2 regions of the Amedibacillus sp. YH-ame10 genome follow, and region 1 is predicted to be linked to the other one. Evidence: a T-box and tRNA genes for the amino acid it is inferred to sense, from the RefSeq annotation. Region 1 holds a T-box; the other holds one or more tRNA genes.
What was found. The T-box of region 1 lies ahead of ileS (isoleucine--tRNA ligase). A T-box ahead of a tRNA ligase gene usually reads a tRNA of that ligase, here a tRNA-Ile.

Region 1 (4,423 bases):
ATACCTGTTTGTATGGAGAATGTCCATGCACTGCAGTCCCTACAATTAAAGAAGAGTTAAACCAACCACGATATTGATCGCTTCCTTCAAAATACAAGTCTGCTGGATATCCTAGATTGTTCGCAATCATAGCACCTGTATGAGAAGAACCACTATCAAACCATACATCCATAGTATCGCTTTCTTTATAGAATACACCATTTGGTGAAGCGGCATTTGTATACCCTTCTGGAAGAAGATCTTTGGCTTCTTTTTCAAACCAAATGTTAGAACCATGTTCTTCAAATAGTTTTGCGACATGATCAAATACAACTTGATCCATAATCGGAGTATCATCTTCCCCATAGAAAATAGGAATTGGAACACCCCAAGCACGTTGACGAGAAATACACCAATCTCCTCGATCCGCAATCATATTATGCATACGTTGTTGACCCCATTTTGGAATCCAATCAACATTTGCAATTTCAGTTAGTAATTGTTCTCTAATTTTATCAATAGATGCGAACCACTGTGTTGTAGCACGGAAAATAATTGGTTTCTTTGTTCTCCAATCATGTGGATAAGAGTGCGTAATAAACTCAAGTTTCAATAAAGCTCCTAGTTCATCTAAACGCTGTGTAACCGTTTTATTGGCATCATCTACATATTGCCCTTCTAACCATTCCCCAGCATCTTTCATCATGCATCCATGTTCATCCACATTACAATACGCTGGTAAACCATATTTGGCACCGATGAAGAAGTCATCTGCACCAAAACCTGGGGCTGTATGCACACACCCGGTACCAGCTTCCGCTGTTACGTGATCCCCTAGGATCACTAAGGATTCTCTATCATATAAAGGATGTTGACAAACGATTTTTTCTAGTTCGCTTCCTTTGAATGTTTTTACGATATCCTTCTGTGTTAAACCAAACTTCTCCCATAAAGCATCTACCATTTCTTTTAGAACGATAAGTTTTCCTTTTTCACTCTCTACAAGTGCATAGGTAAAGTCTTTGTTTAAACAGATTGCTAAGTTTGCTGGAATCGTCCAAGGTGTTGTTGTCCAAATTACAAAAGAAGTATCTGTATCTAATATACCATTTCCTTCTTTTACCGCAAACTTTACGAAGATTGTAGGACTTTTAATATCATGGTATTCGATCTCTGCTTCTGCAAGTGCAGATTCTGATGATGGAGACCAATAGACTGGTTTTAATCCTTTATAGATCAATCCTTCCATTGCCATTTTACCAAAGATTTTAATTTGTTCTGCTTCAAAGTCTTTGGTCAATGTAATGTATGGATGATCATAATCACCAACGACACCAAGAGATAAAAATCCCTTCTTTTGACGTTCTACTTGTTCCATCGCATAGTCATAACATAATTTACGAAAGTCTGCCAATTCCATTTTCTTACGATCATGTCCTAGTTTTGTAATTGCTGTTTCAATTGGTAAGCCATGTGTATCCCATCCTGGAATATAAGGTACCTTATACCCTGCCATGAATCGATTACGTACAATGACATCCTTTAAAATCTTATTAAGAGCATGTCCTAAATGGATATCCCCATTCGCATAAGGAGGCCCATCATGTAGCACAAAAGACTCGCAACCTTCTCTTTTTTCTAACATCTTTTCGTATAATGCTTGTTGTTTCCAACGTTCTTGAAACCCTGGTTCTTTGCTTGGAAGTTTCCCTCTCATTTCAAATTCTGTTTTTGGCATCAATAGTGTGTCTTTATATTCCATGTTCATTTCCTCCTAACATAAAAAAACGCCCTCTATCTAAGGACGTATAATCAACGCGGTACCACCTTAGTTCTTCATATTCCTATGAAGCCCTCAAACTTATAACGACAAGTGCATCGTATCATCTTACTGTACTTGGGATGATCTGCTCCAAAGTGATAATCAAAATGAATCCTTACAGTTTTTCACCAAACAACTGCTCTCTATAAATTCCTCATCTTAATCGTATCTTTTTCTACGCATTTATTTTTCTTTTTTTAGTAGATCCATATCTGGAATCTGTGGCGTCTCAAATTCATCAAGTGCCTGTGAAATCTTCGCTAAATCTTCTTTCATGTTCCCCTTTAAAATGTTTGCCTCTTTACCAACACGCGCTATCTCACTTAATACTTCACGTGCCATCATTAAAGATTCTCGAACAATTACATCCGCATTCTTATGGGCTGTTTCCACGATTAGATTTGCTTCTTTCATTGCCATACGTGTCATATCGAAGGCTGCTTTTTCTTTCACATTGAGATTCTCGCAAATCCCATCATATAATTTTTTGTAATCATTTGCTTCTTGTTCGTAAGAATCCCGTAATTGATATGCCTTTTCAATTTTCTCCTGAAGGGAGGATAATTGTAACTGCATAGATTGAATATAATCATCTACTTGATAGCGATTATACCCTTTCTTCATAGTGTCAAATGTAGGTTTGTCCATACTTTCACCCTCGCTCACTCATACACTCCGACATCAATCACGTAATGTTCTTTCTTGGTTCTCTTGATTACTTCTGCGAAATGATAGCGCCCATATCCACGAATGGAAATAGCACTATTATTATTACACATGTAAGACGTTTGTTCAAGTACAACATGATTAACTTTCACTCTCCCTGAAACGATAAATTCCTGTGCTTTTGCACGTGATACATTCGTCAATGCAGAAACAATGGCATCCAAACGAAGAGAGGAAACGATTTTATGTGAATATAAAATCGTAGGCGTATGTTCTATAATATTTGTGCTTCTTTGAAAGTGCACATGATTTCGTTTGATTTTCGTTAGATTACAAACGATATAATTTTCAATTTCCTCATCCAAAATTATTTGTATATCACGATCACTTACAAGGATATCTCCTATCTTTTCTCTTTCAATCCCTAGATTCATCAAGGCTCCTAAAACATCACGGTGTCCTATGGAAGAAAAGGTAGATGAGTAATTCGCCTGAAGTAAGACGGTAGGAAATATAACATCTTCCTCAAATGGTAAAAATGCAAATCGATTACGTTCTGCTTGTGCATAACCCCCATCTTTTCGTACTGCGATTTGGTTTCCACAAATCGTCTCTACAATCGCACTTTGATCAGGCGAAAAAAAGGGAGTAATGATGGTTCGTTTACGTTTTTCTGTAAGATCCAATAGATCATAGATACGTTTTACGAATTCTTCATTACCCCGATAATGTTCAAAGTGTATGCCTTTATTATTCTTCTTCACTGGAATCTAAATTGATTGCCCCGTGAACTGGAACATTTCTAGGTGCACATAGAATTACATTATGTCCAATCTTTTGAATGCTACCATCTAGTGCAAAAATAACACCAGTTAAGAAATCGATTGTTCTTTGAGCGTAATCTCTTTGCAGTTTATGTAAATTGATAACCGCTGCTTTATTTTCTTTTAAGCGACGTGCGATTTCTTCTGCTTCATCAAAAGAACGTGGCTCAAATAACACCATTTTTGTATCATTTGGTAAATGGCTTACTTTTGAGCGAGGTTGTTCATATTGTGATATAGATTGTGTTTCTTCTTCCTCTTCTACTTCTAAAACGTCATCTTCATCCATTGGTGCAATGAATTCTTTAAATTTCTGAGTGATGCTCATAGCGATACCTCCTATTATACTTACCTATATGATAGCATAAAAAAGCCTATAGAAAAAGTTTTTTTGCTTATTCTTGGGCTTTTTTACTTAAACTTTCGTAAGAATTTGGAAAACTATTGTACATCTGTCTCAATGGAAGCGAACAAGAATCACATCTCCATTGATATTTTCGATTTCATTTACTGGTATTTCGATTTCTTCACAAGGAAAAAACCATGGGAATATTTTCTTCACTAGGCTTTGTGCAGGACGTACATAAATAGCATGAATGACGTAATTACATTCATCGAAACCTAAGTCATTTACAAATCCCACAAGTGTTCCATTACGTACATTGATAACTTCTTTTCCAGCTATTTCACAAAATTTCATGTTCTTCACCTAGTTTAGTATATGATAGAAAATTAAAATTGTGCCTATGTTTCAATTTCTCTTTTTAATTGTGCGATGGCATTCTTTTCTAACCGTGATACTTGGGCTTGTGATATGCCGAGTTCTCTTGCTATTTCTGTTTGTGTTTTATCTTGGTAATAACGTTTATGTAAGATATCCAGTTCTTTATCTTTTAGATGTTTCATGCTTTTACGTAAGGATAAAATATTACCTAGCTTTTCTATTTCGTTTTTATCATCTTTGATTTGGTCTAACAAGTATAATTCATCTCCATCATTATTGAACACAGGTTCAAATATAGAGAGTACACTCTGTGTAGAATCCATTGCGTCCACAATATCCTTCTCTTGTACTTCCAATTGTTGTGCAAGCCATGCAATGGATGGTTCTACTTGATGATCATGTATATAC
Region 2 (4,423 bases), on a different contig from region 1:
TTTATCCTGTGTTTATATTAATACCTATCATTTCTAAATTTGACATACATGTCTCCTTTCATAAAAAAAGTCTACTTAAATTCAAGTAAACCTTTACAGATTTATTTTAATTGATCAAAATTAAATATTTCATTTCTTAATAAATTATCAATCGATTGGAAATTACCATTATCCTCATACATTACATTAAATACACAATGCCGACAAATCATGTCACATGGTATTAAAACGAAATGTTTGATGGTTCCCCCCTCCATCTGAATTTTTTCAATTGCCTCTGCAATCTTTAAATCTAATATCTCTGAGTATTCATGCTTAACCGTTGGATCTTTTTTACAAATTATAGCCTTGACATAAGATCTTATCATTCTTTTTCCTCCTGATTTTATATTCAAATTTTAGCATACTACTTCTAATCTTACAATCAATTTGTCTTCTTTACTTTATTGTTTATCTTTAAATAACTAAACTAATCTTTGTATTATTGATAATTTTAAATTTTTCTACCATACATTTGTAAAACTTATTAAGTACTATTTTATTTTTTTATATCACTTGATTCTATCTGTAGTTTACCAGCTTTCATCTGTGCATCAGTTGATTCGATTAAAGCTTTCTTTTATGCAGGTAGTTGTGGCTTAAAATTGCTTCTGCTTTCATTTTAACGATCTTTTCATTGATACTTACAAAGGATTTATCATACCCTTTTACTACACTATCTTCGTTTGCAATCTGTTCCCCTAATGCTTTATTCAGGGGAGACACAATAAAAGCGGCTCTATCTTCATAGCCCGCTTTTACTTCACCATTTCCATCAGTTTAACTTCCCAATTACGTATTCAATTTATGAGCATTTGAAATCTCACTAAGATTAGCATCTAGCTGTTCTCGTTGTTTTACCTTTAAACTATTCCTAGACCCTATTTCTATTTACATAACTACCATCGTTTCGTTATGCACATTGTGCTTTCTTCTAGTAACTAGATAATAAGTGATAGCCTGTAACATAAGCTATTATGAAATCGCTACACTATTAGACGCAACTTGTGCTTCAATCATAAATTATTCTATATCTTTTCCCAACCACTAAACTATATTAGCAATATCTTTTACAGAATCTACCATATTCACAAAATTTACTTCTATAGTTTTCAATTCATTCATAGTTTTTCATCGTATTACCGATAAAGATAACCAGCCATTTCATCTCTTTCTTCTTTGATTTTGCTTGTAGATTCACCTGCACTTATACTAGACTCAATTAATTCAGCACTCATTATAACATTTGATGTTATATGTCTATCCTCTTCTTCAAATTCATCTACCAAACTACTGATTGCCCTAGAAGTTTCTGAACCAGATTTTTTTCCTTCTAAATAATCATCCACAATATTTAAAATCTCTTCACCAGTCGCATAATCGTGAGCATTCATTCCAGGATTTCCTTCACATCCAATTAGAAAAAGACTTATAATACAAACAAAGAAAATCATAGTAACTTTTTTCATATCTTCCTCCTCATTATTATATGTTCACCATATCTATAATTATAACACATCTTTAACATTCACTAAGCTAAAAAAGAGACAAAACTATCTCCCTTCATCTTGTCATATTCTAAATATTAATCCTAAGAAATATATTTATCAAAATCAAAAACTACATCTCTTAAATATGAATTGATTTCTTCAAAACGCCTGTTATCTTCATACATTACAAAAAAATCAAATAGTAAATCAGCATCGCTTATTGGAATACAATTCAAGATAACTCCTCCTCTTTCTTGAATGCACTGCAAAGCTTCATTGATTTTATCATTTCTCAAGTCCCTACCTGTTTTTCTTATATTTGGCTTTTTTAAGTAAGCTACTGCCCTATAAACTCGAACCATATAATACCCTCCTATTTAACTCTATGATAACACACACAAATACTCTATTTAATTAGATATATTTATAGATATGGCTTCAAATGGATAATCTTAAATCTACATGATCCTTTTTTCCTCCTCATAATCTTTATCTCATCAGCAGTCAATATAAAATAAACTTATAAGGATTTCAATAGATAAGATAATCTTGTTTCCAGACTTTGTTTATCTTGCAATGGAACAAACTGATTTCAAAGTTATCGCAAGTGGTTCTAGTGATAATTATGATTTAGACTTCACTGATTTTGAATTCAATGTTACAGTAAAATAACATAGAGGCATTACTTCTTCATGGAGTAATGCTTTTATATTCCTCCGCCACGCTTGTAGAGCATCCTTGGATTCTCATCCTTTCCCCACATTACGCAAAGGACAGAAAAAAACCTGTCATTTGACAGGTTGTTTTGTAAATGGTGGTTCCACCAGGAATTGAACCAGGGACACAAGGATTTTCAGTCCTTTGCTCTACCAACTGAGCTATGGAACCATTTGGTTGCGGGGGAAGGATTTGAACCAACGACCTCCGGGTTATGAGCCCGACGAGCTACCAGACTGCTCTACCCCGCGATGTTTGAGAAATTCGATTTTTTAAAGAATGGCGGAGGAACTGGGATTCGAACCCAGGCGCCAGTTTCCCGACCTACCGGTTTTCAAGACCGGACCCTTCAACCACTTGGGTATTCCTCCATATTGATTCATAAATGGTGGACCCTGTAGGACTCGAACCTACGACCCACCGGTTATGAGCCGGATGCTCTAACCAACTGAGCTAAGGGTCCAACTTGCGCAAAATTGGTGGCGGGGGCGAGACTCGAACTCGCGACCTTCCGGGTATGAACCGGATGCTCTAGCCAACTAAGCTACCCAGCCGAATGTAAATTTTTTAAATAATAATGGTCGGGATGACAGGATTTGAACCTGCGACCCCTTGATCCCAAATCAAGTGCACTACCAAGCTGTGCTACATCCCGATTTATTATTTCCATGAAACTATAATATGGCGCGCCCAGTAGGAATCGAACCCGCAACCTTTTGATCCGTAGTCAAACGCTCTATCCAGTTGAGCTATGGGCGCATTTACATGCGTTGCACGTTTCATCAGTGCCTTAATATAATACCAAATAATTGTATCTTATGCAAGCCTTTTTTTCTATTTTTTTTAAATAACTTTAATCTTCTTGTTTTTGCTTTATTTCTGCCCTAAAAAGAGTCAAAGAGACAGGAACGCTACCTGCGTTCCTGTGCTGTCTGTCGGTCTTTATTTGTCTTAATAACCTTCTGACGTGAGAATTCTTCTCTCTCTTTTTCTTCTAATGCATCAGTAATAAATTTAATGTTGTGTTCAAAATCAGGAATTACGATATTCTTTAAGGCATTTGCACGTTTCTGTGCTTTTCGTATAGCATTTGCCAAACGATACACACTATTCTCTACTTCAGCCAAAATAATTGTCATTTCCTTTACCTTGTAAAAACAACGATACGCATAGTCAAGCTTTGAATTTGCATGTTCTAAACCATACGTTAGTTTTAGTTCTGGTTTATCATAATGAAGTTTTGGTATTTCTACTCCCATAACACTACGATAGCTAATATGAACCCCTGTATCAATAGGAACAGCCTCTACCAAGTCACTTACTACTCCTAAGGACATATTTGCCTGTTGTAAGGCATAATACGCTCTTTCATAAGTATGTGTTATTTCATCACGAAGTAATTTGACATCATCTAATAAGCTCATCATTTCGCGTGTTAAGATGTTGCGCTTACGATCCATCAACTCATATCCCATACGGGCTAAATCATTGGACTTCTTTGTCGCAATCAAATTCCCCTTTGTAGGAAACACTTGTTTGTTAGCCATACTTATTTACCTTCTAGGGATAATTCTTTGATAATTGGTCCTGTTTTTAATTGAAAGCGTTCGACTGCTTTTTCATGATCATAGTAAATATTCAACACTTCATCATCCACACGGTCCAACTCACCCTTTGGTAGTACTGATAATAAGTTCCATCCTAAATCCAATGTCTCTTCAATACTTCTATTCACATCCATACCTTGATTTAGGTAATGTTGTTCAAATAAAGAACCAAAAGACATGTATTTCTTATCAATATCACTTAATTCATCTTCCCCAATAACAGAAGCTAAACTTCTTGCGTCTTGTACTTTCGCATAAGCCGCAAACAACTGGTTGGATACATCGTTGTGATCTTTTCTTGTATACCCTTCCCCAATTCCATCTTTCATCAAACGTGATAAGGAAGGAAGAATACCAACTGGAGGATACACCCCCATTTGATTTAAATTACGATCCAATACAATCTGTCCTTCTGTAATATATCCAGTTAAGTCAGGAATTGGATGTGTAATATCATCATTGGGCATCGTTAAGATAGGAATCTGTGTAACAGAACCCTGTGCACTCTTAATAATTCCTGCTCTTTCGTACAAAGAAGCCAAGTCAGAGTACAAATATCCTGGATATCCT

Region 2: it has a tRNA-Ile gene. The T-box ahead of ileS (isoleucine--tRNA ligase) is inferred to sense a tRNA for this amino acid. The anticodon was not compared.

The regions. Positions count from the first base shown of each region.
Region 1 covers NZ_JBSPFA010000012.1:23,074-27,496, reverse strand. Annotated here, with positions in the region: gene ileS (isoleucine--tRNA ligase) at 1-1,741, opposite strand, end outside; T-box leader at 1,777-1,988, opposite strand; gene ACWG42_RS06505 (DivIVA domain-containing protein) at 1,985-2,449, opposite strand; gene ACWG42_RS06500 (YlmH family RNA-binding protein) at 2,464-3,231, opposite strand; gene ACWG42_RS06495 (cell division protein SepF) at 3,218-3,619, opposite strand; gene ACWG42_RS06490 (PRC-barrel domain-containing protein) at 3,749-3,991, opposite strand; gene ACWG42_RS06485 (SigB/SigF/SigG family RNA polymerase sigma factor) at 4,036-4,423, opposite strand, start outside.
Region 2 covers NZ_JBSPFA010000001.1:56,807-61,229, forward strand. Annotated here, with positions in the region: gene ACWG42_RS00265 (hypothetical protein) at 102-368, opposite strand; gene ACWG42_RS00270 (hypothetical protein) at 607-765, opposite strand; gene ACWG42_RS00275 (hypothetical protein) at 1,179-1,508, opposite strand; gene ACWG42_RS00280 (hypothetical protein) at 1,631-1,891, opposite strand; tRNA gene ACWG42_RS00285 (tRNA-Phe) at 2,342-2,417, opposite strand; tRNA gene ACWG42_RS00290 (tRNA-Met) at 2,421-2,497, opposite strand; tRNA gene ACWG42_RS00295 (tRNA-Ser) at 2,527-2,617, opposite strand; tRNA gene ACWG42_RS00300 (tRNA-Ile) at 2,633-2,709, opposite strand; tRNA gene ACWG42_RS00305 (tRNA-Met) at 2,724-2,800, opposite strand; tRNA gene ACWG42_RS00310 (tRNA-Pro) at 2,825-2,901, opposite strand; tRNA gene ACWG42_RS00315 (tRNA-Arg) at 2,929-3,005, opposite strand; gene ACWG42_RS00320 (V-type ATP synthase subunit D) at 3,158-3,793, opposite strand; gene ACWG42_RS00325 (V-type ATP synthase subunit B) at 3,796-4,423, opposite strand, start outside.